Regions from separate parts of the Nissabacter sp. SGAir0207 genome, predicted to be linked through region 2. Evidence: predicted binding sites of a transcription regulator. Region 2 holds the regulator's gene; each other region holds the start of a gene.
What was found. Region 2 encodes PurR, which represses purine synthesis genes. Its sites were predicted from a motif close to CANGCAAACGTTTGCNTG; they were not measured.

Region 1 (7,894 bases), 1.1 Mb from region 2:
GTATGCAAGAGGCGCTGATGTCGCTGATGCAGATGGCGAAAACCAGTGCCGCGCTGGCGAAGATGCAGGATCGTGGCCTGCCGTACATCTCCGTGCTGACTGACCCGACCATGGGTGGCGTCTCCGCCAGTCTGGCGATGCTGGGTGACCTGAACGTCGCCGAGCCGAAAGCGCGTATCGGCTTCGCTGGCCGTCGCGTCATCGAGCAGACGGTGCGCGAGAAGCTGCCGGCTGACTTCCAGACCAGTGAGTTCCTGATCCAGAAGGGCGCGATCGACATGATCATTCGCCGCCCGGAGATGCGTGGCAAACTGGCCGGCATCCTCGCCAAGCTGACCAACCAGCCGGAGCCAAATGTGGTTGTCCATGTGGTGGACGGCGACGACGTGGTGAGCGAGAGCCAACAGGACGTCTGATCGGCCTGATGGCGGCCCGCGAGGGCTGCGGGGCGGCCTGTCCGCCCCGGTAACCGGCCCGGCTGCCGCCCGTCACGCCTGACATGGGGCACCATCTGCGCCGACGTCGTGGGTGGTGCGTTGTCCACATCCGCTGCACGACGCGCAGCGTAAGCCGAACGGGACCGATGCAAACTCTACCCACTCCCCAAGCCACGTCGCCCCTGGCCACGTGGCTTCATTATCTGGAACACCTTCATGCTCAGGCGATTGATCTTGGCCTGACGCGCGTCAGGCAGGTGGCCGAGCGCCTCTCCCTGCTGCAACCCGCCCCCTTTGTTTTCACCGTCGCCGGCACCAACGGCAAGGGCACTACCTGCCGCACTCTGGAGGCGATTCTGCTCGCCGCTGGCCTGCGCGTCGGTGTCTACAGTTCGCCGCATCTGGTGCGCTATACCGAGCGGGTGCGCATTCAGGGGCAGGAGCTGCCCGAGGCGGCGCACTGCGCCTCCTTCGCCGCGCTGGAGGCGGGCCGGGGCGACACCACGCTGACCTACTTTGAGTACGGCACCCTCTCGGCGCTCTACCTGTTCCAACAGGCGGCGCTGGATGTGGTGATCCTCGAGGTGGGATTGGGCGGCCGCCTCGACGCCACCAACATCGTTGACGCCAATGTGGGCGTGATCACCAGCATCGCGCTGGATCACACCGACTGGCTGGGGCCGGATCGCGAGAGCATTGGCCGTGAGAAGGCTGGCATCTTCCGTCCGGGCCGCCCGGCGGTGGTGGGCGAGCCGGACATGCCGCACACCATCGCTGAGGTGGCGGCGGAACTGGGCGCGCCGCTCTATGCGCGTGGCGAGGCGTGGCACTTCAGCGCCCAGCCAGAGAACTGGCGCTGGGCGTGCGGTGGCCGGGTGCTGGCTGACCTGCCGCTGCCGCAGGTGCCGCTGGACAACGCCGCCACCGCGCTGGCCGCGCTGCACTATGCCTCGCCTGCTTTGCAGGTGGGGGAGGAGGCGATCCGCCTTGGCCTGCAACAGGCGATGCTGCCGGGCCGCTTCCAGACCGTCAGCGAGTCGCCGCGCCTGATCCTCGACGTGGCGCACAATCCGCACGCCGCGGGCTATCTGGCGCAGCGGTTGGCGCAACTGCCGAAGGCGCCCGGTGCGACGGTGCGCGCGGTGGTGGGGATGCTGGCGGACAAGGACATTCCCGGCACGCTGGCCTGTCTGGCGCCGCAGGTGGACGTCTGGTACTGCGCGCCGCTGGAGGGGCCGCGCGGGGCCAGCGCCGAGCAACTGGCCGCGCACCTGACGGAACCGCGGCAGTTCGCCGATGTCAAATCAGCCTGGCAACAGGCAATGCAGGATGCTGATGATCATGACATTGTGATTGTCTGCGGGTCATTCCATACCGTGGCGCATGTCATGGAGGCACTAGAGGCGGGAAACAGCCGTGGCGAGTAAGTTCCAGAACCGTTTGGTCGGGACGGTGATATTGGTGGCGCTTGGCGTCATCGTACTGCCGGGCCTGCTGGATGGTAAAAAGAAGCACTATGAAGATGAGTTCGCGGCCATTCCGCTGGTGCCGAAGGCTGGCGACAGCCAGGAGAATGACGCGGTGCCGCCGGCGACCCAGTCACTGCCAGCCCAGCCACCGGAAGGGGCAGGGCCAGCGGTGGACGCCGCCACCCGGCCAAACGCCGAGCTAAACAGCGCCGCTGGCAGTGCGCCAACAAAAGCGCCGGTGACGGTGTCGCCGCCGCCGATGACCGAAAGCAAGCCGCAGGTAGTGGAGAAGCCAAAACCGGTGGAGCCGAAGCCCCAGCCAAAACCGGAGCCGAAACCGCAGCCGAAGCCGGAACCCAAGCCAGAGCCGAAGCCAGAGCCGAAGCCGCAGGCAACGGAGAGCGCACCGGCCGGGCAGGCTTACATCGTCCAGCTTGGCGCGTTGAAGAACGCCGCCAAGGTGAATGAGATTGTTGCCAGCCTGCGCCTGTCGGGCTATCGCGCCTACACCGTGCCCTCCACGCCGGTGCAGGGGCAGATCACCCGTATCTTTGTCGGGCCGGACGCCTCGAAGCAGAAGTTGCAGTCGGCGCTGCCGGAGCTGAACCAGATCAGCGGGCTGAGCGGCCAGATCCGCGCCTACAGCGCCGGACGCTGATTGGCACCAGCCACAACGGGGCGCCCTTTGGCGCCCCGTTTATCGTTTCAGGGGAGGGAATCGCTGACGGCCACGCTATGTTTCTGCCGGGATTGAGGTTTTTTTAAGCACAATTAATTATTTGCGACAGGGCCAGATTTCCCCTACGCAAACGTTTTCTTTTTCTGTTAGAATTCGCCGCGAATTGGATGCGGGGCGGATCATCATTGGAATTGTCATGGTCTGGATTGATTACGTCATCATTGCAATTATCGGGTTTTCGGCGCTTGTCAGCCTGATCCGGGGGTTTGTCCGTGAAGCGCTCTCACTGGTTAGCTGGGGATGTGCGTTCTTTGTGGCCAGTCACTACTACCCCTACCTTGCCATCTATTTCACCCGTTTTGAAGGCGAACTGGTTCGGAACGGAATCGCAATCGGCATCTTATTTATCGCGACGTTGCTCGTAGGTGCGGTTGTTAACTATGTGATCGGTACGCTGGTGGAGCGCACCGGGCTGTCAGGCACAGACCGGGTGCTGGGCGTGTGTTTCGGCGCGTTGCGCGGTGTCTTGATCGTCGCCGCCATCCTGTTCTTTCTGGACACCTTCACCGGCTTTTCACAGAGTGCTGACTGGAAACAGTCTCAGTTGATTCCGCAGTTCAGCATTATCATCAGGTGGTTTTTCAGCTACCTGCAGAGCACGTCGAGTTTCTTGCCGCAGCATCTCTAACTGCGGCAGCGCTGATGAGGAAAAGACAACATGTGCGGTATTGTCGGGATCGCCGGTTTCATGCCGGTCAACCAGTCGATTTATGACGCGTTAACGGTGCTCCAGCACCGTGGGCAGGATGCCGCAGGCATCATCACCATTGATGCCAACAACGGCTTCCGTCTGCGTAAGGCAAACGGTCTGGTGAAAGATGTGTTCGAAGCACGTCACATGCAACGCTTGCAGGGTAACATGGGCATCGGCCATGTACGCTACCCGACCGCCGGCAGTTCCAGTGCATCAGAAGCGCAGCCTTTTTATGTCAACTCGCCGTTCGGCATCACGCTGGCGCACAACGGTAACCTGACCAACGCCCATGAACTGCGCAGTAAGCTGTTCGAAGGGGCGCGCCGTCACGTGAACACCACCTCTGACTCCGAGATCCTGCTGAACATCTTCGCCAGCGAGCTGGACCGCTTCCAGCACTACCCGCTGGAGGCGGAGAACATCTTCGCGGCCATCACGGCGATGAACAAGCAGATCCGCGGGGCCTACGCCTGCGTGGCGATGATCATCGGCCACGGGCTGGTGGCGTTCCGTGACCCGAACGGCATCCGCCCGCTGGTGATTGGCAAGCGCACCCTGGAAGATGGCCGCATTGAGTATATGGTGGCCTCCGAGAGCGTGGCGCTGGATACGCTGGGCTTTGAGTTCCTGCGCGACGTCGCGCCGGGCGAGGCGGTCTACATCACCGAGCGCGGCCAGCTGTTTACCCGCCAGTGCGCGGAGAACCCGAAGTTCCACCCGTGCCTGTTCGAGTATGTCTACTTTGCGCGCCCGGACTCCTTCATCGACAAAATCTCCGTCTACAGCGCCCGCGTGCGCATGGGCGAGAAGCTGGGCCAGAAGATTGCCCGCGAGTGGGAAGATCTGGAGATTGACGTGGTGATCCCGATCCCGGAGACCTCCAACGACATCGCGCTGGAGATCGCCCGCATCCTGAACAAGCCGTACCGTCAGGGCTTCGTGAAGAACCGCTACGTCGGCCGCACCTTCATCATGCCGGGCCAGCAGGCACGCCGCAAATCCGTGCGCCGCAAGCTGAACGCCAACCGCGCCGAGTTCCGTGACAAGAACGTGCTGCTGGTGGATGACTCCATCGTGCGCGGCACCACCTCCGAGCAGATCGTGGAGATGGCACGCGAGGCGGGCGCCAAGCGGGTTTACCTCGCGTCGGCCGCGCCAGAGATTCGCTTCCCGAATGTCTACGGCATCGACATGCCGAGCGCCAACGAGCTGATCGCCCACGGCCGTGAGGTGAGTGAAATCACCCAGATTATCGGTGCCGATGCGCTGATCTTCCAGGACCTGGATGACCTGATCGACGCGGTGCGTGAAGACAACCCGGACATTGAGCAGTTTGAGTGCTCGGTGTTCAACGGCATCTACGTCACCAAGGATGTGGATCAGGGCTACCTGGAGCATCTGGAGTCGCTGCGCAACGATGACGCCAAGGCGATGCGCGGCCAGCAGGAAGTGGAAAATCTGGAAATGCATAACGAGGGCTGATTATTCTCGCCGCTTTCGTTACCATAACCTCTCCGGGGCCAGACTTGTCTGGCCCTGTCTTTTTCGGCGCATCCGGTTTGCGGGCGTCCAGTGCAGAGGATTACCTATGAAACGACTCATCATCGGCATCTCGGGCGCCAGTGGCGCCATCTACGGGGTGCGCCTGTTGCAGGTGCTGCGTGAAGTGGACGGCATCGAAACCCATCTGGTGATGAGTAATGCCGCCCGGCAGACGCTGGCGCTGGAGACTGACTACTCGCTGCGCGACGTGCAGGCGCTGGCCGACGTGGTGCATGATGCCCGCGACATCGCCGCCAGCATCTCCTCCGGCTCCTTCAAGACCGCTGGCATGGTGATCCTGCCGTGCTCCATCAAGACGCTCTCCGGCATCGTCAACAGCTTCACGGACAGTCTGGTGACGCGCGCGGCGGACGTGGTGCTGAAAGAGCGCCGCCCGCTGGTGCTGGCGGTGCGCGAGACGCCGCTGCATTTGGGCCATTTACGCCTGATGACGCAGGCCGCTGAACTGGGCGCAGTAATCATGCCGCCGGTGCCAGCCTTCTACCACCGACCCCAAACGGTGCAGGAGATCATTGACCAGACGGTAAACCGCGTGCTGGATCAATTTGATATTGAATTGCCTGACGATCTGTTCGAGCGCTGGCAGGGCGCACGCTAGGCACATTGCCCCACCAACGATCATTTTTTCTCATCTGCACCAGCATGGCGCACACGCCGCACCACGCTGGTGCATCTTTTCCCGGCAGTTATCTATACTCTCAACACGGCATACCGTTCCTCCTGTGGATTGGCGTTATGGCGTGATCTCTGGCCGCCTTTTTGCGGGCCGTGAAGGTTATTCATCACCCCCGCATAATCGGCATGAAACCTGCATGAAAAATCGGGTGAGTGCCGGGTCAGGCACCGACTATCATTTGAGGGTAATGTATGAAGAAATTGGTCAAAGTCCTTCCTCTGGTTCTGGCATTTGCGACCGCCGGCAGCTTCGCCGCGGTGCCGAAAGATCTGCGTATCGGCACGGACCCCACCTATGCACCCTTTGAGTCCAAAAATGCCAATGGCCAGTTGGTCGGCTTCGATATTGATTTAGCCAAGGAGCTGTGCAAGCGCATTGAGGCGAAGTGCACCTTCGTGGAGAGTGATTTCGACGCGCTGATCCCCTCGCTGAAAGCGAAGAAAATTGATGCCATCATCTCGTCGCTCTCCATCACTGAGAAGCGCCAGAAAGAGATCGCCTTCACGGAGAAACTCTACGCCGCCAACGCCCGCCTGATCGCCAAGAAAGGCTCGCCCATCCTGCCGACGCTGGAAGCCCTGCGCGGCAAGCGCGTGGGCGTGCTGCAAGGCTCGACCCAGGAGGCTTACGCCAACGCCATGTGGCAGCCGAAGGGCATCGACGTGGTGGCCTACCAGAATCAGGACTTGATCTACGCTGACCTGGACTCCGGCCGCATCGACGCCGCCTTCCAGGATGAAGTGGCGGGCAGCGAAGGCTTCCTGAAGCAGCCGGTGGGCAAGGATTACGCTTTTGCCGGCGAATCGGTGAAGGATGACACCTTCTTTGGCGTCGGCACCGGCATGGGGCTGCGCAAGGCGGATACCGAACTGAAGGCCGCGCTCGACAAGGCGTTCGCCGAGATGCGTCAGGACGGCACCTACGACAAGTTTGCCAAGCAGTACTTTGATTTCGACGTGTACGGCGGCTAATGGCCGCAGCCTTTCCGCAGGGGCGTCCGCCCCTGCCTAACTGAGATACCGCCATGTTTGACGGCTATTCCCAATTGATTCTCCAGGGTGCCTGGGTAACGCTGGAGCTGGCGCTCTCCTCGGTGCTGCTGTCGGTGGTGATCGGGCTGGTGGGCGCGGGCGGCAAGCTTTCCCAAAGCCGCGTGCTGCGCGCCCTGTTCAACGGCTACACCACCCTGATCCGTGGCGTGCCGGATCTGGTGCTGATGCTGCTGATCTTCTACGGCCTGCAAATTGCCCTCAACAGCCTGACCGAGCTGCTGGGCGTCGGCCAGATTGACATTGACCCGCTGGCGGCGGGCATCATTACCCTTGGCTTCATCTACGGGGCCTACTTCACCGAGACCTTCCGCGGCGCCTATATGGCGGTGCCGCGCGGCCAGATTGAGGCGGCGACCGCCTTTGGCTTCAGCGGCGCGCAGACTTTCCGCCGCATCCTGTTCCCGGCCATGATGCGTTTCGCGCTGCCGGGCATCGGCAACAACTGGCAGGTGATCCTGAAGGCCACCGCGCTGGTGTCACTGCTGGGGCTGAACGACGTGGTGAAGGCCACGCAACTGGCTGGCAAGGGCACCTACCAGCCCTTCTTCTTCGCGATGGTGGCGGGCGCGGTCTATCTGATTTTCACCACGCTCTCCAATGGCGTGCTGCTGTGGCTGACGCGGCGCTACTCGCTGGGCGTGAAGAGGGCTGAGCTATGATGGAGATCCTGCAACAGTATGGCATGGCCCTGCTGTGGAGTGACGGCTACCGCTTTACCGGGCTGGCGATCACGTTGTGGCTGCTGGTCTCCTCGGTGGTGATGGGGGGGCTGCTGGCGATCCCGATGGCGGTGGGGCGGGTTTCGCCGCTGCGCTGGGTGCGGCTGCCGATCTGGTTCTACACCTACGTGTTCCGTGGCACGCCGCTCTATGTGCAGCTGCTGGTGTTCTACTCCGGCATGTACAGTCTGGAGATTGTGCGCGGCAGTGACTTCCTTAACGCTTTTTTCCGCAGCGGCCTGAACTGCACCGTGCTGGCGCTGACGCTCAATACCTGCGCCTACACCACTGAAATCTTTGCCGGGGCGATCCGCGCGGTGCCGCATGGCGAGATTGAGGCGGCGAATGCCTACGGCTTTTCGCGCTTCAAGCTCTACCGCTGCATCATCTTGCCGTCGGCACTGCGCAGCGCGCTGCCCGCCTACAGCAACGAGGTGATCTTGATGCTGCACTCCACCGCGCTGGCCTTTACCGCCACGGTGCCAGATATCTTGAAGATCGCCCGCGACATCAACGCCGCCACCTACCAGCCGTTCTACGCGTTC
Region 2 (7,894 bases):
GTAAAAAGCGCAAGCCGGTGAAAACCAGCGTAAAGAAAAAAGCCACCAGCCGCGATAAGGCTCAGGTGGTCAAGGTCACGACCAAAAGCGGTAAAACGCGCAAAACCGCCTCCACCCACCTGGTCAAGGTGACGCCGCCGAAAAAGGGCTACAAAAAAGGCTATGGCCGCCAGCGCCTGCCCGGCCACGAGGCCAAGGCCGTGGAGAGCGGCCCGCTGGCACTCAGCCCGGCGCATAAAAAGCGCTACCAGAAAGCCAAGCAAACGGCGATGACCAAGCTGATGAAGCAGGTAGGCAAGCCCTACCGCTGGGGCGGCACCTCCCCCACCACCGGTTTCGATTGCAGCGGACTGGTCTATTACGCCTATAAAGATGTGATGAAGATCCGCCTGCCACGCACCGCCAACGAGATGTACCACCTGCGTGATGCCGCACCGGTCAAACGTGGCGAGCTGGAGAGCGGCGATCTGGTCTTCTTCCGCATCGCCAACCGTGGCGCGGCCGACCATGTTGGCGTCTATCTCGGCGATGGCAAATTTATCCAGTCGCCGCGCACCGGCGAGGACATCCGCATCAGCTATCTGGACAATGACTACTGGCAAGACCATTACGTCGGCGCCCGCCGCGTGATGACCCCCAAGACCGTACGCTGACCACCGCGAAACAAAAAAGACGCCCAAGGGCGTCTTTTTTGTTTCTGGTGCAGGCGGGTTAGCCCAAAACAGCGGTAAAGCTAAAGGCAATGATCACGGTGAGCGCTGCCACGGTGGTGCATAGCGACAGTTTCAAATTGGTATCCATGTGTTCTCCTGAATAACGCACACAAAACCACAATGTTTGTATGAGTTCCCATATTCTCACATTATGGCAGGCAATGCCTATCGCGTTGTGATGCGCAACGGGATAATTTTCTGCTTCCCCTTTGCGCAAGAATAGGGGAAAATTCGCGGTTTACACACTGCGTACCCGGCCACGGCTGCAATGCCCCACCGCTCCCCAGCGAAGATGACCGTCCTCTCCCCCTAGAATTCACTGCATCTCTTACGGTGGGCAGAAGAATAAACGCAGGCAAACGATTAACATTATAGTTACGTGCTGTAACACGTACTTTCAGGAGTCACTTTTCCCATGGCCACGATTAAAGATGTCGCCAAACGTGCTGGCGTGTCCACCACCACCGTGTCACACGTTATCAACAAAACACGTTTCGTCGCTGAAGAGACGAAGGCGGCGGTCTGGGCCGCCATCAAGGAGTTGCACTACTCCCCAAGCGCCGTGGCGCGCAGCCTGAAAGTCAACCACACCAAATCCATCGGGTTGCTGGCGACCTCCAGTGAGGCCCCCTACTTCGCTGAGGTGATTGAGTCCGTGGAGAACAGTTGCTACAGCAAGGGCTATACCCTGATCCTCTGCAACTCCCACAATAACCTCGACAAGCAGCAGGCTTACCTGGCGATGCTGGCGCAAAAGCGCGTCGACGGCCTGCTGGTGATGTGCTCTGAGTACCCGGATCAGCTGATCGGTATGCTCGAGGAGTACCGCAACATCCCGATGGTGGTGATGGACTGGGGTTCAGCACGCAGCGACTTTACCGACTCCATCATTGATAACGCCTTTGAGGGCGGCTACATCGCAGGCCGTTACCTGATCGAGCGCGGCCACCGCGACATCGGCATCATCCCCGGCCAGCTGTCACGCAACACCGGCGGCGGCCGCCATCAGGGTTTCCTGAAGGCGATGGAGGAGGCGAATATTACTGTGCGCCCGGAGTGGGTGGTACAGGGTGATTTTGAGCCGGAGTCCGGCTACAAGGCGATGCAGCAGATTTTGGTGCAGAAGCAGCGCCCAACGGCGGTGTTCTGCGGCGGCGACATCATGGCGATGGGCGCCATCTGCGCCGCCGACGAGATGGGCCTGCGCGTGCCGCAAGACATCTCGGTGATTGGCTATGACAACGTGCGTAACGCGCGCTACTTTACCCCGGCGCTGACCACCATCCACCAGCCGAAAGAGCGCCTTGGCGAGAGCGCTTTTGCCATGCTGTTGGATCGCATCACCAGCAAGCGTGAAGACCCGCAGACCATTGAAGTGCGCCCGAAACTGGTGGAGCGTCGCTCCGTGGCCGATGGCCCCTACCGCGACTACCGCCGTTAATCGGCCAGCCGGGGCCATGCGCCCCGTTTTTTACTCCCCACGCAACCACTCCCGGTTCAAGGTTTCGCTGTCCCCCAGATAATCCAGCAGCCAGCTGAGCGCCGGCGAGGCGCGCGCCTGATCCCAGGTCAGGCAACAGGCGCTGTCCGGGAAGGGTTGCGCCAGCGTCAGCAGCACCAACTCTCCACGATCGATCAGCGGTTGCGCCATGTGCGCCGGAATCATCCCCACGCACAGGCCAGCCAGCAGGCAATCCAGCGCGCTGGTCCAGTCTGGTGCCACCAGCCGCCGTTGGTTATCCAGCGTCCAGGTATCGCGCTTCGGCAGGGTGCGGGAGGTGTCCTCCAGACAGAGGGCTGGCCACGGGCGTAACTGCTCATCCGCCAACGGGCCGGGCAGTTGTGCCAGCGGATGGGTACGGCTCACCACACAGCGCCACGGCAGAAAGCCCATGTCGCGGAAGCGGTAGCTGCCGCCCACCGGCACGGCGCGGGTGGCCCCAATCGCTGCATCCACCCGTCCATCCGCCAGCGCATCCCAGACGCCGTTAAACACCTCCGGCGAGATCAGCAGCTCCATATCGGGAAACTCGCGGTAGAAATCGAGCACTAGCTGCCGGGTGCGATCCGCACGCACCACCCGATCCACCGCCAGATTGAGCTGCCCACGCCAGCCATTGGCCGCCTGTTGGCACTGGCGACGCGCGGCCTGCATTTTTTTGATAACACCGCGCGCCTCCTCAATAAAAACCTGCCCGGCTTCGGTAATTGCTACATCACGGTGGCGGCGCTCAAACAGTTCCACCGCCAGCCACTGTTCCAGCTGGCGCACGGTGTAACTGACTGCCGAGGGCACCCGGTGCAGCTCCTGCGCTGCCGCGCTAAAGCTGCCGGTACGCGCCACGGCGTCCACCACCTCCAGCGAATATTCTGACCACATGGCGCGGCCCCCCTGTTTCTGCTTGCAAAATTTTTCACAGCATGGCGCAAATTTTAACGTTTCACAATGCCCCGGCTGCTCCAGTAGAGTGCACACCGCTATGCGTTTTTCTTATCACCTGCTAACAAACCATAGGGATTTGCTATGACCCACTCCCCTCTTTTCATGCTCTATCTGGCCGGACTGAGCGTGCTTGGCTTTTTGGCCACTGACATGTACCTGCCGGCCTTCGCCCAGATGCAGGCGGATCTTTCGCTGACGCCCAATGCCATCAGCGCCAGCCTGAGCCTGTTTTTGGCCGGTTTCGCCTGCGCCCAGCTGATCTGGGGGCCGCTCTCTGACCGCATCGGCCGCAAGCCCGTGCTGGTGCTGGGGCTGTTGATGTTTGCCGTCGGCTGCGCCGGGATGCTGTGGGTGCAGGATGCGCGCCAGCTCTGGCTGATGCGCTTTGTGCAGGCGGTGGGGGTCTGTTCGGCGGCCGTAAGCTGGCAGGCGCTGGTGGTGGAACGCTGCACGGGCGAGCAGGCGAAACGGGTGTTTGCCACCATTATGCCGCTGGTGGCGCTGTCACCGGCGCTGGCCCCGCTGCTGGGTGCCTGGCTGCTGAACCACTTTGGCTGGCGCGCCATCTTCCTGGCGCTGCTCGCCATCACCCTGCTGCTGCTGGTGCCAACGCTGCGGCTCCAGCCTGCCAACCGGCCGGGCACTGATCACCCGGCCCCCAAGGTAGGGATGCTGGCGCTGCTCGGCTCCCGCGTCTTTAGCGGCAACGTGCTGATGTATGCCGCCTGCTCGGCAGGCTTCTTCGCCTGGCTGACCGGCTCGCCCTTCATCTTGCACGCCATGGGCTATGGCGCGGATGCCATCGGCCTGAGCTACGTGCCACAGACCTTTGCCTTCCTGATTGGTGGGTTTGGCTGCCGCTACGTGGTTAGCCGCCGTGATGGCAAGGTGCTGGTGCCGTGGCTGCTGGCTGGCTATGGCCTGAGCATCATCGCGCTGTTCCTGCTGGCCTGGCTCGCCACGCCGGGGCTGGCGCTGCTGCTGGTGCCATTTTGTGTGATGGCTTTGGCAAATGGCGCACTCTATCCCATAATTGTGGCTAACGCGCTGCTGCCCTTCCCACAAAGCACCGGCAAGGCCGCGGCCCTGCAGAACGCCCTGCAACTGGGACTCTGCTTCGTCGCCAGTCTGGTGGTGTCGGCCTTTATCAGCCAGCCGCTGATGGCAACCGTCAGTGTGATGCTGAGCACCGTGGGCCTGGCGTTGGCGGGCTACCTGCTCCAGCGTAATGCGCCGGCGCAGGCGGCCATCCGTCAGGAGCGGCATACTAACCAAACGGCATAATTGCCTTATTGAATAATCGCTTGATTATTCTTTGCGCCAGAAGGGATTGACTATTGAGTATCGTTTCTGGCGCGCCTATACTCTTTTTCAGTCGATAAAAACAACGGCTTTACAAAACTTTTATCAAGTCTTGGTGCGCGAGGAGTGCGCGCATTTTGTCAGGGATGATGCCCCGCTGCCCTGCCCCTGGGCCACCGGGATTCGTCCCACTTTCCTCTGTACATAGTCGAATATCAGATACGGCGGGTCACCCCGCGGGTTCTCGTATACGCCTGCAAATTGTCTATGCTTTTCCTTGCAGGTCATAAGTCAGAAGAAAAGGTGATGGAGAAGCTATGAGTTCATCGTGTATAGAAGATTTGAGCATTCAGGATAACCAGTGGTATCGCATTGCCCATGAGATGCTCAGCCAGGCGGATATCGAAATCAATGGCTCCCGGCCCTTCGATATCACCATCAATAACCCCGATTTTTTTAAGCGCGTATTGCAGGAAGGCTCACTGGGCCTTGGCGAAAGCTACATGGATGGCTGGTGGGAGTGCGAGCGGCTCGACATCTTCTTCCAGCGCGTGGTGGCCGCCGGTCTGGAGCACAAGCTGCCCCACCACCTGAAAGATACCCTGCGCATCGCTGCCGCCCGCCTGACCAACCTGCAATCCAAAAAGCGTGCCTGGATCGTCGGCAAGGAGCACTACGACCTTGGCAACGATCTCTTTACCCTGATGCTTGACCCCTACATGCAGTACTCCTGTGGCTACTGGAAAGAGGCGGAAACGCTTGAGCAGGCACAGGAGCACAAATTGCGCATGATCTGTGAGAAGCTGCAACTGAAGCCCGGCATGTCGCTGCTGGATATCGGCTGTGGCTGGGGTGGGCTGTCCGCCTTCGCCGCCCGTCACTACGGCGTCTCCGTGACCGGTGTCACCATCTCCGCCGAGCAGCAGAAGCTGGCCCAACAGCGCTGTGAGGGGCTGGACGTCACTATCCTGTTGCAGGACTACCGCGATCTGGACCAGCAGTTCGATCGCATCGTCTCCGTCGGGATGTTTGAGCACGTCGGGCCGAAAAATTACCAGACCTACTTTGACGTGGTGGCGCGCAACCTGCGGCCAGATGGCCTGTTCTTGCTGCACACCATTGGCTCGAATAAAACGGACATGCATGTCGATCCCTGGATCGACAAATATATCTTCCCCAACGGCTGCCTGCCGTCGGTCAAGCATATTGCCCAAGCCAGCGAGGGGCAGTTTGTGATGGAGGATTGGCACAACTTCGGCGCGGATTACGATCGCACGCTGATGGCCTGGCATGAGCGTTTCATCAAGGCGTGGCCGCAACTGGCGGAGAACTACTCCGACCGCTTCTACCGGATGTTCACCTACTACCTGAATGCCTGTGCGGGGGCCTTCCGCGCGCGCGATATCCAGCTCTGGCAGGTGCTGTTCAGCCCGCACGGCGTCGAGGGCGGGCTGCGGGTACCGCGCTAAACATGAAAAAACCGGCCAGGGGCCGGTTTTTTTTCGCCTGTACGCCGCTTAGAGATAGACGCGCAGATACTCGGAGAGGCAGAGGATCGCCATCGCCTGCCCATAGGGCATGGAAGTCAGCGGGATCTCGCGATAGAAGTCGAGGTCATTGCCCATCGCGGTGCCAAAGGAGACTTGGGTCAGCTCGCCCTGATCGTTGATGTGGCGCACCACCCCCTGTGCGGCGCGCAGCCCCATCTCCGCATACTGCTTGCCAACGTAGCGCTTGCGCACCGCCTTCATAATGCCGTAGGCAAAGCCAGCGGTGGCAGAGGCTTCCAGATAGGAGTTCGGGTCATCCAGCAGGGTGTGCCACAGGCCGGAGGCATCCTGATACTGTTGCAGCGCGGCGATCTGGCTCTCCAGCACCTGGATCAGGAAGCGGCGGGTGGCATCGTGCTCGGGCAGATCCACCATCTCCAGGAAGTCCGGGATGGCGACGGTCAGCCAGCTATTGCCGCGCGCCCAGCGTGCCTGCGCAAAGTTGTGGTTGCCCTCAAAGGTCCAGCCGTGGAACCAGAGGCCGCTCTGGCGATCCATCAGGTACTGGACATGGGTCAGGAACTGGAATTTCGCCTCTTCCACGTACTCCGGCCGATTGAGCAGCTTGCCAATCTTCGCCAGCGGCAGCACGCTCATCATCAGGGTGTCATCCCACAGCTGCTGGTGGTTCTCATTGTTGTAGACGATATGTTGCAGGCCGCCCTTCTCAGTGCGCGGCATCTCATACATCACCCACTCGGCCCACGCCTCCAGATAGGGCAGCCAGCTCTGGTTGCGCGTCTCTTCATAGCGGAAAGCCAGCGTCAGGAACGGGCAGACGGTGTTGACGTTTTTGGTCGGCATTGGCTCCTGCAGACGCGCGGCAAACCAGTCATCAATGATGGCGAGCGCCTGCGGGTCATTGGTCTGCTGGTAATATTTGTAGATGCCATACAGCCCGATGCCGTGCGTCCACTCCCAGCCCGCCCAGCCCTTGGTATCAATCACCCGCCCGTCATCCAGCCGCAGCAGGAACTCGCCGGTCTTGTCCTCGATATGGATCAAGTTGTCCGCCACCTGGTGGATCAACCGGCGCACCTCGTCACGGGTGATAAAGTAGTCGGGCTGGCGCAGCAGTTCACTATGTTTGACGGGAAATACGTTCATTTTTCACCTTTGCAAGAGAACGGGTTAGCAATCGCCGCAGTGTAGGCCAGCCGCCCGGCTATCGCCTTTGGCTGACTGCCAGCCCTGCGCGCGCGCTGGCAACGCCGGAAAGGGGTGGCGCGCGGGCCTCACAACTTTCACTTGGGCAAAAAAAGGGCATAAAAAAGCCCGGCGCAGAGGCCGGGCTTAAGGAGCGGCGGGCGTCAGGCTTTCGCCGGATCCTCGTCAGCCGCATCGGCATCGGCCTGCGCCAGATTCTCGCCGATGGCCTTGGCGGCCGCCATCGCGGCCTCGCGGCTGGCAAGCACGCGCTCCACGGTGTCCACCACCGCCTGAGTCTGCGGGTCAATCTCAATGTTGACCGTGTCCCCCAGACGCTTTTTGCCGAGCGTGGTGCGCTCCAGCGTCTCCGGGATCAGGTGCACGCAGAAGCGGTTCTTCACCACTTCGCCGATGGTCAGGCTAATGCCATCAATGCCGATGTAGCCCTTATGCAGGATGTACTTCATGTACTCCTCGTGGGCGATGCGGAACCACACCTGACGGTTGTTCTCAGAGGTGAGGATTTTGCTGATCTCGGCAGTGCAGATGATATGGCCGGACATCAGGTGCCCACCAATCTCATCGTTGAACTTCGCCGCCCGCTCCAGGTTGACCAGATCGCCCACCTTCAGCGCCCCCAGGTTGGTCAGGCGCAGCGTCTCTTTGATCAGGTCAAAGCTGACGCGGTCGCCCTCAATGGCCGTGACGGTCAGGCAGCAGCCGTTATGGGACACCGA
Region 3 (7,894 bases), 360 kb from region 2:
GGCGATCTCGATCATCTGCATCTGCGACACCGACAGTTTCGCCACCTTCTCCCGGGGGTCGATGTCGATGTCCAGTTCGTCGAAGATTGCCTTGGTGTCGCTGTACATCTTGTCCTGATCGACGAAGATGCCCTTGGTTGGGTAGCGGCCCAGCCACATGTTGTCCATCACCGTGCGTTGCAGCACCAGGTTCAGCTCCTGATGCACCATCGACACGCCCTGCTCCAGCGCCTCTTTGGAGCTTTTGAAATCAACCTCTCTCCCCTGGAAAAGGATGCTGCCGGAATCTTTGCTGTAAATACCAAACAGGCATTTCAATAACGTCGACTTGCCTGCGCCATTCTCCCCCATCAGGGCGTGAATGGAGTGGGGGCGGACTTTTAAATTAACGTTATCCAGTGCCTTTACGCCCGGAAATGACTTCGAGATATTGGTCATCTCCAACAGCCACTCGCGCGGCTGTCCCGTACTGATATCGGCCATAGTTACACCTGGCTAAAAGATGGAGTCTGCTGTTCGGGGTATCCTGGGCGCATGCGGCGGGCCGGACGAACCGGTGACCACCTGCCTGCCCAGCGACAACCTGAGGTGGCGGACGCCGCTGGCCATCCTGACCCGCGGCGGGGTATTGCTTACTGCACCGTTAGACTAAACGGGGGTTACTTACCGATAAATTGCGCCAGGTTATCCTGGTCTACACCGACGTAAGGGACACGTACGATTTTATTTTCAATTTTCCAGTTGGTGCCCTCTGCCGCGGCTTTACCCTCGGACAGATTCTTCGCAAGCTGGAAGGTGGCTTTCGCCTGGTTGTTGGCGTCATTCAACACGGTTCCCGCCATCGCGCCTGATTTCACCAGCGCCAGGGCCTCCGGCAGCGCATCCACGCCGAAGACCGGGATCTTTGTCTTGTTGTGGGCTTTCAGCGCTTCCACCGCGCCCATGGCCATCGCATCGTTGTTGGCGATCACCACCTCAATCTTGTCGGCGTTCGGGCCGGAGAGCCAGGCGTCCATCTTGTCTTTGGCCTGTGCGGTGTCCCACATCGCGGTATCAAGTTGCAGCTGCTGGGTCTTCAGGCCCTCTTTGCCATTCAGGGTGTCGATGACGTACTTGGTGCGCGCCTCGGCATCCGGGTGGCCCGGCTCGCCCTTCAGCAGCACGAACTGCACGGTGCCATCTTTGTTCAGATCCCAGGCGGGGTTGGCTTTCCAGTGCTTGGCGATCAGCTCGCCCTGAATGATGCCGGACTCCTTGGAGTCGGTGCCGACGTAGTAGGCTTTGTCATAGCTGTCGAGCGCCTTGCGGCTCGGCTCTTTGTTGTAGAACACCACTGGCACGTCATTGCCGCGAGCCTTGTCAATCACCACTGGCGCGGCAGCCGGGTCTACCAGGTTGATGGCCAGCGCCTTGACGCCCTTCGCCAGCAACACGTCGATCTGGTCATTCTGTTTGGACTGGTCGTTCTGCGAGTCATTCATCAGCAGTTCGATATCCGAAGAGGATTTGGCTTCCTTCTCAATCGCCTTGCGCACCACCGACATGAAGTTGTCATCGTATTTGTAGATGGTGACGCCGATGCGGGTGTCCGCGTGTGCCGCTGCGCCGAACAGCATGCTGGCGGCCACTGCGGCCAGGGTAAAGACCTTCTTATTCATTTGTCGTCTCCGGTTTATGTAGGGTAGAACCAGGGGTTGCCGCTCTGTCCCCCGCGCACGCTGTGTGTGGTGTAGCCGGTGGCGGCGCGGCGGGAAATTGCCAGGGTGTGACTATTTGTAAACGTGTTGACACATCCTGACAGAAAACGTTTGCATCATAATCGCTGTATTGTTAATTAACTGTGAATGCGTTCACAATTTGAAAGCGGTTACACAAGGCAATCATGACACTTCGTGACCGTTTCCGCATTTCAGCGCAGCGCCACCGAGTGGCGGCGCACCAGCGTCGGCATAAAACAGTGAGTTACACCGCTCTCCAGCCGGTTAGCCGCCCCTTTCAGCGCCAGTTCGGTCGCTAAAGTGGCCATCGACATGATGGGATAACGTACCGTGGTCAGCTTCGGGCTGGTGTAACGGGCGATCGGGATGTCATCAAACCCCACCAGCGAGCAGCCCTGCGGCACACTGATACCGTTTTCTTTCAGCACTGCCAGCGCCCCGGCGGCCATCGCGTCGTTGTAGGCGAAAATCGCCGTCAGTTGCTGGTTGCGCCCCAGCAATTCCACCATCGCTGCCTCGCCGCCCTGCAAATCCGGCGGGCCGGCGGCGTACCACGCCTCGGGCGTCGCCAGCCCCACCTCCGCCATCGCGCGCCGGTAGCCCTCGCGGCGCTGCACGTCATCCTCAATCGGGTGGTTGGAGCCGATATAGCCGATGCGCCGGTGATTGTGGCTGAGCAGCAGCCGGGTCGCCATCAGCGCGCCGCTGACGTTGTCCAGCCCAACGCAGCGGTGCTCATAGCCCGCGATGATCCGGTTGACCAGCACCATGCCCGGCACCTGCTCCAGAAAGGCGATCAGCTCGCGATCATCCAGCGCCTTGGCATGGACAATCAGGGCGTTGCAGCGCTGGCGGATCAGCACCTCAATCGCGTGGCGCTCCTTCTCCGCCTGATGGTAGCTGTTGCCGATCAGCACATATTTGTGGTGCAGCTGGGCAACGGTATCCACCGCCTTGACCAGCGCGCCGAAAAAGGGATCGGAGACATCCATCACCACCACGCCAATGGTGTCGCTGGATTGGGTCGCCAGCGCCTGCGCATTGGCATTCGGCCGGTAGCCCAGCTCGGTCGCTGCCTTCAGCACCAGTTCGCGCGTCTCTTTGCTGGCGATGGCCGAGTTGTTCAGCACGCGGGAGACCGTCGCCACCGAGACGCCAGCGCGGCGCGCCACATCACGGATGGTGATCATTGCGGCCTCCCGCCTGCCGGTGGCAGGGGCGAAAGGCGGGGGCAAAAGGCAATGAAAAGGGAAACGATCATGGAGATTCCTGTTATTCGGCTGGTAAAGGGGCACTGACTGCACGTCGCTATCCTAGCGACTTTGCCCGCCCCCCTTCGTGAATCACGTCACAGGAAAGAAAACGTTTTCATACATTTCTTTAACTTTCAGGGGAAATTATGCGGCAAAGCACAGCACTGAGGGAGGAATATGCTGGTGCCCGGCAGACGCTGGGCACCGGGGGATCAGGAGACGGAATCGGAGCGGCCGGCAGTGAGCGCCGTCAGGCGGCGCCAGACCCACTCCACTGGCCCCTGTGGGAAGAAGCGCAGCCAAACCACTGACAGCAGCAGGTTCACCAGCCACACCGCCGGTACAAAGGCCAACAGTTGCAGGCGGCCAAAGTGCTGTACCCAACCAAAGCGGTAGAAGATCGTGGTGCAGATCAGGGTCTGTACCAGATAGTTGGTGAGCGCCATGCGCCCGACCTGCGACAGCCAGTCGCACACCCGCCAGCGCACCAGCGTCGGCCAGAAGCCGTAGACCAGCGCCAGATAGCCAATCGACTGCATCATTGCGCCAATCTCGCGCGGTGCCTGTAACAGGTAGCCGCTCCAGCGGTACTCCCAGCCCAAATGCCACTGCACCAGCGCCGTCGGGATCTGGATCAGCCATGAAAGCGTTATCAGGCAGAGCGCCGTATAGCGGTAGTGGCGCAGGCTGAACTTGCCACGCAGCCAGCCGCTGCGCATCAGGCCCGCGCCCACCATCATCGCGCCCATCAGCTCCCAGCCATACTGCGCGGCAATCGAGATCAGCATGGAGGAGAGCATATCCAGCCGGTTGCGCCACGCCTCGGGGCCGCCCTGCATCTTCCACAGCGCCTCATACTGGCGGTCAGCCGCCCCCGGCAGCCAGAAGCTGCCCGGCTCCGGGCTGGTGATAAAGGCGAACATCGCCAGCACCGCCACCCCCAGCACAAACAGCAGCACCCCGGTGGTCACCAGCGTGCGGCTGGAGGGTGCCTCGCGGATCATGCGCCAGCACACCAGCCCAATCAGCCCGTAGGAGAGCAGAATGTCCCCCTCCCAGAAGAAGATGGCGTGCACCAGCCCAAGCAGCACCAGCCAGGAGAGGCGCGCCTGAATCCAGCCGGAGCCACGCGGCAACAGCAGTTGCAGCCCGGCGCCAAACAGCAGCGCGAACATGGTGAGGAATTTGGCCTGCGCCAGCACATCCATGATGACCCAGGTCAAGGCGTCGCCGGTGGAGGGCTGCCCCAGATAGGCCGGGTTCAGGTAGGCCGCGCGTGGCAGGCCGAAGGAGTTGATGTTGAGCAGAAGAATGCCAAGGATGGCGATCCCGCGGGCGCAGTCAAGGGGGGCAATGCGTGGTTGGCGCATAGGTCACAACATCCTGTAGTGTCAGGCGACGCCTTGGGGCGTCGCCGGTAACGGGGTGCGGACTCAGACGTGGCGGACAGCGCGCAGGAACTCCTGGCGGGTGTTCTGGCTGGACTTGAACAGACCGCCCAGCGAAGTGGTGGTGGTGGCGCTGGTCGCATCACGGATACCGCGTGCTTTCACGCAATAATGTACCGCATCAATGGATACCGCAACATTATTGGTGCCAAGCAGGGTTTGCAGCGCCACCAGGATCTGCTGCGTCAGACGCTCCTGCACCTGCGGGCGCTGGGAGAAGAACTGCACGATGCGGTTGATCTTGGAGAGGCCAATCACGCCATCTTTGGGAATGTAGGCCACGGTCGCCTTGCCATCGATGGTGACAAAGTGGTGCTCGCAGGTGCTGGTCAGCGTGATGTCACGCACCGTCACCATCTCATCCACCCGCATCTTGTTCTCGATGATGGTGATCTTCGGGAAGTTGCTGTAATCCAGGCCGGAGAAGATCTCATCGACATACATCTTGGCGATGCGGTTCGGCGTCTCCGCCAGGCTGTCATCGTTCAGGTCGAGGTTCAGCAACTGCATGATGCTGGTCATGTGCTCCTGGATGTGGCGGGTACGGGTCTCCCGATCAAGCATCGGTTCCGGCCGCAAGGGGGTCTCCAGGCCGCGCGCCATCAGCGCTTCATGAACCAGTGCGGCTTCTTTACTCAGCGTTGCCATTCTTCTTCTCCTACAGGTATTACAATTTTGGCTGGGATCACGCCAAAATTTGGTGCCTCACTGTAGTTGAGTAGACGGCGATTATCCAGCGATTACGCTTCGTGATTGATGAAATAGCTGCAAGTTATCGGTGGTGTGGATGGGTGCTCCCCTGCCCGCCCGGTTATCGCCAGTTGCCAACGCGTCACCAGATCGCTACACTCACAAAAAATGAATAACATCCTTTCACTTCCTCACAAAAAGAGAAAACATGGATCTGACCCAGCTTAGGATGTTCTGCTGCGTGGCGGAGACCGGTTCGCTGGTAAAGGCAGCCGAACAGCTGCACCGCGTCCCCTCCAACCTCACCACCCGCTTGCGCCAGCTCGAGCAGGAGCTGGGCACAGACCTGTTTATCCGCGAGAAGCAGCGCGTGCGGCTGTCGGCAATGGGCCACAACTTCCTGAACTACGCCCAACGCATTCTGGCGCTAAGCGATGAGGCGATGAGCATCACCCACGCCGGTGAGCCAGCCGGCCAGTTCGCCCTGGGGTCGATGGAGAGCACCGCCGCCACCCGGCTGCCGCTGTTGCTGGCGCGCTACCACCAGCGCTTCCCGGCGGTGTCGCTGTCGCTGCTGACCGGCACCTCCGGCGAAATGATTGAGCGCGTGCGTGCGGGCACCCTCGCCGCCGCGCTGGTGGATGGCCCGGTTGAGCCGGATGACCTCAACGCCTGCGTCGCCTTCCGTGAGGAGCTGCTGCTGGTGGCACCGGCTGGCACTCCCCTGCCCGTGGCGGGCAGTGGCCCGCTGACGGTGTTTGCCTTCGGCGAGGGGTGCAGCTACCGCCACACCCTGCTGGCCTGGCTGAAACAGGCTGGCGTGCTGGTCGGCAGCGTGCAAACCCTGCGCTCCTACCACGCGATGCTGGCCTGCGTCGCCAGCGGCGCGGGCATCGCGCTGATGCCGCGCACGGTGCTGGCGCAGCTACCCGGCGAAGGGCAAGTGGCCGCCCACGCGCTGCCGCCGGAGGTGGCGGAGACCGCCACCCACCTGATCTGGCGGCGTGAAGCCTTCAGCCCCAATGTGCGGGCGTTGAAGGAGATCATTATTGAGTACAACGATGGCGTCGTTCCGGCGCTGAAACACCCGATTGCCGGTGAGTGACGTACACTTATTGCGCCATCCCTGTTCTGACACCCCTAAATACCCTGTAAGGAGCAACACATGGAGATGATCAAAACCCGCGCCGCCGTGGCCTGGGGCCCTAACCAGCCGCTGACCATTGAGGAAGTGGATCTGATGCCGCCGCAGAAGGGCGAGGTGCTGGTACGCATCGTCGCCACCGGCGTCTGCCACACCGATGCCTACACCCTCTCCGGCAAAGACCCGGAGGGCATCTTCCCGGTGATCCTCGGCCATGAGGGCGGCGGCGTGGTGGAAGCCGTGGGTGAAGGCGTCACCAGCGTGGCGGTCGGCGACCACGTGATCCCGCTCTACACCCCAGAGTGCGGCGAGTGCAAATTCTGCCGCTCTGGCAAAACCAACCTCTGTCAGGCGATCCGCACCACACAGGGCAAGGGGCTGATGCCGGATGGCACCACCCGCTTCTCCAAGAATGGCCAGCCGATCTTCCACTACATGGGCACCTCTACCTTCTCGGAGTACACCGTGGTGCCGGAGATCTCCCTGGCAAAAATCAGCAAGGAGGCCCCGCTGGAGGAGGTCTGCCTGCTGGGCTGTGGCGTCACCACCGGCATGGGTGCGGTGATGAACACCGCCAAGGTGAAAAAGGGCGACACCGTGGCGATCTTTGGCCTCGGCGGCATCGGCCTGTCGGCCATCATCGGCGCGCAGATGGCCGGAGCCAGCCGCATCATCGGCATCGACATCAACACCAGCAAGTTTGAGCTGGCGCGCAAACTGGGCGCGACCGATCTGGTGAACCCGAAAGATCACAGCAAGCCGATTCAGGAAGTGATTGTCGAGATGACCGACGGCGGCGTGGACTTCTCCTTTGAGTGCATCGGCAACGTCAACGTGATGCGTTCGGCGCTGGAGTGCTGCCACAAGGGCTGGGGCGAGTCAGTGATCATCGGCGTCGCGGGCGCGGGCGAAGAGATCGCCACCCGCCCGTTCCAGCTGGTGACCGGCCGCGTCTGGCGCGGGTCGGCGTTTGGCGGCGTGAAGGGCCGTTCGCAGCTGCCGGGCATTGTGCAGGACTACCTCGACGGCAAGTTCCAGCTCAATGACTTCATCACCCACACCATGGGGCTGGAGGCGATCAACGAGGCCTTCGACCTGATGCATGAGGGCAAGTCGATCCGCTCCGTCATCCACTTTGACCAGTAAGCGGGGCGCACCGGATGAGCATTGAGCTTCTTGAGGAACACCGGCTGTTTGGCGGCTGGCAGCAGCGCTACCGCCACGCCAGCAGCAGCCTGAACTGCGACATGACCTTCAGCCTCTACCTGCCGCCGCCGCGCGACGATGCCCCGCCGCCGGTGCTCTACTGGCTCTCCGGGCTGACCTGCAACGACGAGAACTTCACGTTGAAGGCTGGTGCGCAGCGGGTCGCCGCCGAACTGGGGCTGGTGCTGGTGATGCCAGACACCAGCCCGCGCGGCGCAGGGGTGGCGGATGACGAAAGCTATGACCTCGGCCAGGGGGCGGGCTTCTACCTGAACGCCACCGAGGCACCGTGGTCGGCGCACTACCGGATGTATGACTATCTGGTGGATGAGCTGCCCGCGCTGGTGCGCGAGCAGGTGAACGTCAGCGATCGCCAATCCATCAGCGGCCACTCAATGGGCGGCCACGGCGCGCTGATGCTGGCGCTGCGCAACC
Region 4 (7,894 bases), 1.2 Mb from region 2:
GATTCATTAATTATTGAACAGGCTTTTTACCAGCTATGTACAGAATTGAATGCGCAAGGCACTATTAGCGTCGTGAACTATCCCCCTCATGATGAGAAAGATGGAGAGTAGTGATGAGCCCACTGAAAGCCGGTGATACAGCGCCGCAATTTAGCTTGCCCGATCAGGACGGCGAATTGGTCAATCTGTCCGACTTCCAGGGACACAAAGTCCTGGTCTATTTCTATCCGAAAGCAATGACGCCCGGTTGCACCGTGCAGGCCTGCGGCCTGCGTGACAACATGGACGACCTGAAAAAAGCCGGTGTGGACGTGCTTGGCATCAGCACCGACAAGCCAGAGAAGCTGTCGCGCTTTGCCGAGAAGGAGCTGCTGAACTTCACGCTGCTCTCTGACGAAGACCACCAGGTGGCGCAGCAATTTGGCGTCTGGGGCGAGAAGAGCTTCATGGGCAAGACCTATGATGGCATCCACCGCATCAGCTTCCTGATTGACGCCGCAGGTAAGGTGGAGAAGGTGTTCGACGAGTTCAAGACCAGTAACCACCACGACATCGTGATGGATTACCTGAACTCCAGCGTCTGATTGCCACTGCCATAAAAAAAGCGCGCCCGGCGCTTTTTTTATTGGCGGCACTACGCTTCCGGGGCCGGCGGCGTCTCTGGCCAGGCATGCGCCACTGCCTTTACCAGCGTCGCCAGCGGGATGGCAAAAAATACCCCCCAAAAGCCCCACAGCCCGCCAAACACAATCACTGACAGGATGATCACCAGCGGGTGCAGGTTCACCGCGCCGGAGAAGAGCAGCGGCACCAGCAGGTTGCCATCCAGCCCCTGCACCACCAGATAGGCAATCATCAGCGTCCAGAAGTCCGCCCCCAATCCCCACTGGAACAGCGCCACGCCCACCACCGGCAGGGTGGCGATCACCGCGCCGATATAAGGGATCAGCACCGAAAAGCCCACCAGTACCGCCAATAACAGCGAGTATTGCAGCCCGAGCACCAGAAACACCAGATAGGTGGCGACGCCGACCACCACCATCTCCAGCACCTTGCCACGGATATAGTTGGTGATCTGCTGGTTCATCTCCTGCCACACCTGCCCGGCCAGCCCACGGTTGCGCGGCAGCACCCGCCGCACCGCCCCCAGCATCTGCTCCTTATCCTTCAGCAGGAAGAAGAGCATCAGCGGCACCAGCACCAAATAGATGGAGAGCGTTAGCAGCCCGACCAGCGACGCCAGCGAGAAGCTGACCACCGACCCGCCGAGCACCGTCAGCCGGGTGCGCACATCCTGCGCCATCATATCGAGGATGCCAGCGTCCACCAGCGCCGGGTAGCGCCGTGGCAGGCTCTGGGCGTAGCTGTAGAAGTGGTTGACCATCGCTGGCAGGTCGGTCACCAGTTTGACGCCCTGCTGCCAGGTGAGCGGCGCGACCACCAGCAGCCCGAGCAGCACCACGCCAGCGAACAGCGTCAGCACGATGCCCGCCGCCCAGCCGCGCGAGCAGCCGAGGCGCTGCAGCCGGGCGGTGGGCCACTCCAGCAGGTAGGCGAGCACAATCGCCACCAGCAGCGGCGCCAGGATGTCGTTGAAAAAATAGAGGATGCAGAAGCCCACCAGCAAAATCACCAGCAAGGCGATGGCCTGCGGATCGGTGAAACGGCGGCGATACCACTGCAATAACAACTCAAACATGCATGACTCCAGAGAAAACAACCCCTGCCCGCCGGTGGGCGTTCCATTACCCCCGCAGGCTGGCTAAGATAGGAAAAATGACGCCGCACAGGAACCTGTTACCCCGTCAGGAGTCTATGGAGGGCCGGGTGACACCCCAAGGAGCACCGGCACGCTTTGCCATTTTGCGTCATCGACTGCCAGAGAGACGCCACACGCGCCCTCTCCGCTAACATCAGGATATTACAAGGGATAGCGTCATGGCTTTATCATTTCGACACTCTGTTATCGCATTGCTGGTCGGCACCCTGTCACTCTCGGCCGCCCTGCCCGCCGCGGCGGATTTCACCACTGACCAACTGCCGGACATCGGCACCACCGCTGGCGGCACCCTCAGCATCGGCCAGGAGATGCAGATGGGGGATTTCTACGTGCGCCAACTGCGCGCCAGCACCCCGCTGATCAACGATCCGGTTCTGGTTCAGTATATCAACCAGCTGGGCAACCGGCTGGTGGCGCAGGCCTATTCGGTCAAGACGCCGTTCCACTTTTTTCTGGTCAACAACCAGGAGATCAACGCCTTCGCCTTCTTTGGCGGCAACGTGGTGCTGCACTCCGGGCTGTTCAACTACACCGACAATGAGAGCGAACTGGCCTCGGTGCTGGCGCACGAAATCTCCCACGTCACCCAGCGCCACCTGGCGCGGGCGATGGAGGATCAGCAGCGCAACGCCCCGCTGACCTGGGTCGGCGCGCTCGGCTCCATCCTGCTGGCGATGGCCAGCCCGCAGGCGGGCATGGCGGCGCTGACCGGCACGCTGGCTGGCGCGCAGCAGGGGATGATCAGCTTTACGCAGGCCAATGAGCAGGAGGCGGATCGCATCGGCATTCAGGTGTTGCAGCGCGCGGGCTTTGACCCGGAAGCGATGCCGACCTTCTTGCAGAAGCTGGCAGACCAGTCGCGCACCTCCTCCGCCCCGCCGGAGATGCTGCTGACCCACCCGCTGCCGGATAGCCGACTGGCGGACACCCGCAACCGCGCCAACCAGATGCCACGCGTGGTGGTGCGCTCCTCGCTGGACTTCCTGCTGGCGAAGATGCGTGTGCTGGGCATGTATGGCAGTGAGGAGGGGCGGCTGAGTGAGGATGTGCTGGGGCCGCTGGAGCGCGGCAACGTGCGCGAGCAGACGGCGGCGCGCTATGGCCGCGCCATCCTGTTCTATCAGGCGAAAAAATATGCCGACGCCGCGCGCCTGCTGGAGTCACTGCTGGCGCAAGACCCCGGTAACGTCTGGTATCTCGATCTCTTTACTGACGTCGATCTCGGCCAGAGCCGCGCGCCGCAGGCCATCGCCCGGCTGGAGAAGGCCAACGCCGCCAACAAGAACCCGGTGCTGCAACTCAACCTGGCCAACGCGGAGCTGGAGGCCGGTCGGCCGTCCGACGCGCTGCGCATTCTCAACCGCTATACTTACAGTTACCCGGACGATCCGAATGGCTGGGAGCTGATGGCGCAGGCCGCCGCGAAGCAGAACCTGCGCGCGCAGGAGCTATCCGCCCGCGCGGAAGGATTGGCGTTGAATGGCAAGATCGATCAGGCGATTGAGCTGCTGAGCAATGCCAGCGCCCAGTCCCGGCTCGGCAGCCTGGATCAGGCGCGCTACGACGCGCGCATTGACCAGTTCCGGCAGATGCAAAAACGCTTTAGCCAATACCAACGTAGCTAACCTTACGGCACGCCCGGCGTGCCGGTTTACCCACTTTTCAGGAAGCCTATTATGCAAACCGTCTCGATCTACCATAACCCGAATTGCAGCAAGAGCCGCGAGGCACTGGCCCTGTTGGAGCAGCAGGGCGTCAAGCCTGACATCATCTTCTATCTGGAGACCCCGCCCTCCTTTGACACGCTGCAAACGCTGGTGCACCAACTGGGCCTCTCCTCGGCACGCGACATGATGCGTCAGGGCGAGGAGATCTATCAGAAGCTGAAGCTGGCGGAGGAGAGCAGCGAGGAGGCGTTGATTCAGGCGATGGCCGATCACCCGCGGCTGATTGAGCGTCCGATTGTGGTGGCAAACGGCAAGGCGCGCATTGGTCGGCCGCCGGAGCGGGTACTGGAGATCCTGTGACGCCGCGCCCGGCTACAGATTAAGGATCTCTTTGACGAAGGGAATGGTGAGCTTGCGCTGGGCGGTGATGGAGGCGCGGTCGAGCTGGTCGAGCGTCATGAACAGGGTGCGCATCTCGCGATCGAGCCGCTTCAGCAGGAAGCGGCCCACGTCTTCCGGCAGTTCAAAGGCACGCAACTTGGCGCGCAACTGCAATGCCTGCAACTTCTCCTCATCCGACAGCGGCAACAGCTTGTAGATCTGCCCCCAATCGAGGCGCGAGGCCAGATCGGGCAGTTGCAGGCTGAGCTGGCGCGGCGGGCGGTCACCGCTGATGAACAACCGGGTGCGGCCACTCTCCAGAATGCGGTTGTAGAGGTTAAAAATCGCCATCTCCCACGCCTCATCACCGGCGATGCACTCGATATTGTCGATGCAGACCAGCGCCAGCTGCTCCATGCCATCCAGCACTTCCGGGACGAAATAGGCGCGCTTGTCGAGCGGCACATAGCCGACGGCTTCACCACGCTGGGATAGCTCGGCACAGGCCGCGTGCAGCAGGTGGCTGCGGCCGCCGCCGACGCGGGACCAGAAGTAGATGTAGGTCCCATGTTCCTGATTCAGTGCATTGTGGATGGCAGCGAGCAGGGAGGGGTTCTCCCCCGGATAAAAACTGGCGAATGTCTCATCATCCGGAAGATAGAGTGGCAATGAAAGCTGTGCCGGTGTGTTCAGAAGCACCTCAACCAAAAACTGGCAGTAAAACCCGGCGAGTCTACCACACAAACGGCCGCCAGTAGAACCGGCGGCCGCACAATGTGGCCGGGGCGGCGGCGGGCCTAGTGGCGCGGCTCCGCCGGTTTGTCGGCGTCTTGCGGCGCCAGCACCTGCTCCTCGCCACGGAACAGCTCAATCACGCGGAACAGCAAGCTGAGGAAGATGCCGACGATGGTCGCCAGCGCCATGCCCTTCAGTTCGGCCGCGCCGATGTGCACTTTCGCGCCGCTGACACCGATGATCAGGATCACCGAGGTCAGAATCAGGTTCTGCGCGCGGTTGTAGTCCACCTTGGACTCAATCAGCACGCGGATGCCGGAGGCACCAATCACGCCGTAGAGCAGCAGCGACACCCCGCCCATTACCGGCACCGGCACCGCCTGAATCGCCGCCGCCAGCTTGCCGACGCAGGAGAGCAGGATTGCCAGAATCGCCGCGCCGCCAATTACCCAAGTGCTGTAGACCTTAGTGATCGCCATTACGCCGATGTTCTCGCCGTAGGTGGTGTTGGGCGTCGAGCCGAAGAAACCGGAGATCATGGTGGAGAGGCCGTTGGCGAACATGGAGCGGTGCAGCCCCGGCTCGCGCAGCAGGTCTTTCTGCACGATATTGGCGGTCACCACCAGGTGGCCGACGTGCTCGGCGATCACCACTAGCGCGGCGGGCAGGATGGTCAGCATCGCCACCCACTCAAAGCGCGGGGTGTAGAAGGTCGGCAGCGCGAACCAGTGCGCCTGCCCGATCGGGGTGACATCCACCACGCCCATAAAGAAGGCGAGCGCATAGCCCACCAGCACACCGATCAGGATCGGGATGATGGCGAGGAAGCCGCGGAACAGCACCGAACCCAGCACCGTCACCGCCAGCGTCACCAGCGAGATGGTGACGGTTTTGCCGTCCACCGCCGCGCCATCTGCCGGCAGCAGCCCGGCCATGCCGGCCGCCACACCCGCCAGCTCCAGGCCGATGACCGCGACAATCGCGCCCATCGCCGCTGGCGGGAACATCACGTTGATCCAGCCGATGCCAGCCTTCTTCACAATCAGCGCCACCACGCAGAACAGCGCGCCGCAGAGGATGAAGCCGCCGAGCGCCGTCTCATAGCCGAGCGGCAACAGCAGCAGCACTGGCGAGATGAAGGCGAAGCTGGAGCCGAGGTAGGCCGGGATCTTGCCCTTGCAGACAAACAGATAGAGCAGCGTGCCGATGCCGTTGAACAGCAGCACGGTGGCCGGGTTGATCTTGAACAGGATCGGCACCAGCACTGTGGCGCCAAACATGGCAAACAGGTGCTGGAAACTCAACGGAATCGTTTGCAGTAGTGGTGGACGCTCACTCACCCCGATGGCGCGACGGGTCATGGTTTCTCTCTCCAGGAAGGACTTATTGACAGTGTGGTAAAAAAATCAAAAAAAAGCCGACTTCTCAGTCGGCTTAACAGCGTTACTTGGTACCAAATATTTTGTCGCCCGCATCGCCCAGGCCTGGGACAATGTAGCCTTTCTCATTCAGACGCTGGTCGATGGAGGCGGTGAACAGTTCCACATCCGGGTGCGCTTTCTCCAGCGCGGCAATCCCTTCCGGCGCGGCCACCAGTACCAGCACCTTGATGCTGGTGCAGCCGGCTTTCTTCAGCAGGTCGATGGTGGCAATCATCGAGCCACCGGTCGCCAGCATCGGGTCTACCACCAGCGCCATGCGCTCTTCGATGTTGGAAACCAGCTTCTGGAAGTACGGCACCGGCTCCAGGGTCTCTTCGTCGCGGTAGACGCCAACCACGCTGATGCGCGCGCTCGGCACGTGCTCCAGCACGCCCTCCATCATGCCCAAACCGGCACGCAGGATCGGGACAACAGTAATCTTCTTGCCTTTAATCTGGTCAACTTCAACCGGCCCGCACCAGCCATTGATGGTGACCTTCTCGGTCTCCAGATCGGCGGTCGCTTCATAGGTCAGTAAACTCCCCACTTCAGAAGCCAGCTCACGAAAACGCTTGGTGCTGATGTCGTTCTCGCGCATTAAGCCCAGCTTATGTTTGACCAGCGGGTGTTTTACCTCAACGATCTTCATAATTATTCTCCCCTACGATGGTTGGCGGCCAAAAAAATCGCGAGATTATAACGCCTTTTTTTGGTCGCGCCAGCGCTAATCTCCTGATCGAGATCAACAGATTTTGATAAGTAGTATAGAAGGCAAAAGCGATTTCCCCTTCATAAGCTACTCGCAAACGTTTGCCTGGGCTGTTAGAATTGCGCCGCTCCATTTTAACCACCAATTGCAAACCGCCGTGGGGATTCAGCAGTGACCGACAAAACCTCTCTCAGCTATAAAGACGCAGGTGTGGATATCGATGCAGGTAACGCATTGGTAGACCGCATTAAAGGTGTAGTGAAACAGACCCGCCGCCCGGAAGTGATGGGTGGGTTGGGCGGTTTCGGTGCCCTGTGCGCGCTGCCGCAAAAATATCGTGAACCGGTACTGGTATCCGGGACCGACGGCGTCGGCACCAAGCTGCGTCTGGCAATGGATCTGAAACGCCATGACACCATCGGCATCGATTTGGTGGCCATGTGCGTCAATGACCTGGTGGTGCAAGGGGCGGAACCGCTGTTCTTCCTCGACTACTATGCGACCGGCAAACTGGACGTGGATACCGCGGCCAGCGTGATCACCGGCATCGCCGAAGGGTGCAAACAGGCCGGCTGCGCGCTGGTGGGCGGCGAGACCGCCGAGATGCCGGGCATGTACCACGGCGAAGATTATGACGTGGCCGGGTTCTGCGTCGGCGTGGTGGAGAAGTCCGAGATCATCGACGGCAGCAAGGTGCAGGATGGCGACGCGCTGATCGCACTGGCCGCCAGCGGCCCGCACTCCAACGGCTACTCGCTGGTACGCAAGATCCTCGAAGTGAGCAACACCGACGCCGCCACCGAGCAGCTGGACGGCAAATCGCTGGCCGATCACCTGCTGGCCCCGACCAAGATCTATGTCAAATCGGTGCTGAGCCTGATTGAGCAGCTGGAGGTGCACGCCATCGCCCACCTGACCGGCGGCGGCTTCTGGGAGAACATCCCGCGCGTGCTGCCAGCCAATACCCAGGCGGTGATTGACGAGGCGAGCTGGCAGTGGCCGGCGGTGTTCAGCTGGCTGCAACAGGCGGGCAACGTGAGCCGCCACGAGATGTACCGCACCTTCAACTGCGGCGTCGGCATGGTGATCGCCCTGCCCGCCGAGCTGGCGGATCAGGCGGTGGAACTGCTGAACGCCTCCGGCGAGCAGGCGTGGAAGATTGGCCGCATTCAGGCCTCTGACGCGGCTGAGCAGGTGGTGA

Region 1: the regulator PurR is predicted to act here: its motif matches at 2,709-2,726, upstream of cvpA (colicin V production protein).
Region 3: the regulator PurR is predicted to act here: its motif matches at 3,074-3,091, upstream of galS (HTH-type transcriptional regulator GalS).
Region 4: the regulator PurR is predicted to act here: its motif matches at 6,784-6,801, upstream of purM (phosphoribosylformylglycinamidine cyclo-ligase).

Annotation. Positions count from the first base shown of each region.
Region 1 covers NZ_CP028035.1:1,110,388-1,118,281, forward strand. The annotation lists gene accD (acetyl-CoA carboxylase, carboxyltransferase subunit beta) at 1-416, shown strand, start outside; gene folC (bifunctional tetrahydrofolate synthase/dihydrofolate synthase) at 584-1,864, shown strand; gene dedD (cell division protein DedD) at 1,854-2,564, shown strand; gene cvpA (colicin V production protein) at 2,782-3,273, shown strand; gene purF (amidophosphoribosyltransferase) at 3,304-4,821, shown strand; gene C1N62_RS04920 (UbiX family flavin prenyltransferase) at 4,928-5,500, shown strand; gene argT (lysine/arginine/ornithine ABC transporter substrate-binding protein ArgT) at 5,770-6,549, shown strand; gene C1N62_RS04930 (histidine ABC transporter permease HisQ) at 6,603-7,289, shown strand; gene C1N62_RS04935 (ABC transporter permease) at 7,286-7,894, shown strand, end outside.
Region 2 covers NZ_CP028035.1:2,160,469-2,168,362, forward strand. The annotation lists gene C1N62_RS09385 (C40 family peptidase) at 1-653, shown strand, start outside; gene C1N62_RS09390 (YnhF family membrane protein) at 712-801, opposite strand; gene purR (HTH-type transcriptional repressor PurR) at 1,129-2,154, shown strand; gene punR (DNA-binding transcriptional activator PunR) at 2,185-3,093, opposite strand; gene punC (purine nucleoside transporter PunC) at 3,238-4,440, shown strand; gene cfa (cyclopropane fatty acyl phospholipid synthase) at 4,776-5,927, shown strand; gene C1N62_RS09415 (glycoside hydrolase family 105 protein) at 5,976-7,115, opposite strand; gene C1N62_RS09420 (riboflavin synthase subunit alpha) at 7,319-7,894, opposite strand, start outside.
Region 3 covers NZ_CP028035.1:2,522,897-2,530,790, forward strand. The annotation lists gene mglA (galactose/methyl galactoside ABC transporter ATP-binding protein MglA) at 1-483, opposite strand, end outside; gene mglB (galactose/glucose ABC transporter substrate-binding protein MglB) at 660-1,658, opposite strand; gene galS (HTH-type transcriptional regulator GalS) at 1,910-2,908, opposite strand; gene yeiB (DUF418 domain-containing protein YeiB) at 3,184-4,341, opposite strand; gene folE (GTP cyclohydrolase I FolE) at 4,405-5,067, opposite strand; gene C1N62_RS11170 (LysR family transcriptional regulator) at 5,318-6,214, shown strand; gene C1N62_RS11175 (S-(hydroxymethyl)glutathione dehydrogenase/class III alcohol dehydrogenase) at 6,275-7,399, shown strand; gene fghA (S-formylglutathione hydrolase) at 7,414-7,894, shown strand, end outside.
Region 4 covers NZ_CP028035.1:959,832-967,725, reverse strand. The annotation lists gene C1N62_RS04250 (glycine cleavage system transcriptional repressor) at 1-111, shown strand, start outside; gene bcp (thioredoxin-dependent thiol peroxidase) at 114-584, shown strand; gene C1N62_RS04240 (AI-2E family transporter) at 635-1,699, opposite strand; gene C1N62_RS04235 (M48 family metallopeptidase) at 1,939-3,405, shown strand; gene arsC (arsenate reductase (glutaredoxin)) at 3,457-3,807, shown strand; gene hda (DnaA inactivator Hda) at 3,820-4,527, opposite strand; gene uraA (uracil permease) at 4,626-5,924, opposite strand; gene upp (uracil phosphoribosyltransferase) at 6,007-6,633, opposite strand; gene purM (phosphoribosylformylglycinamidine cyclo-ligase) at 6,865-7,894, shown strand, end outside.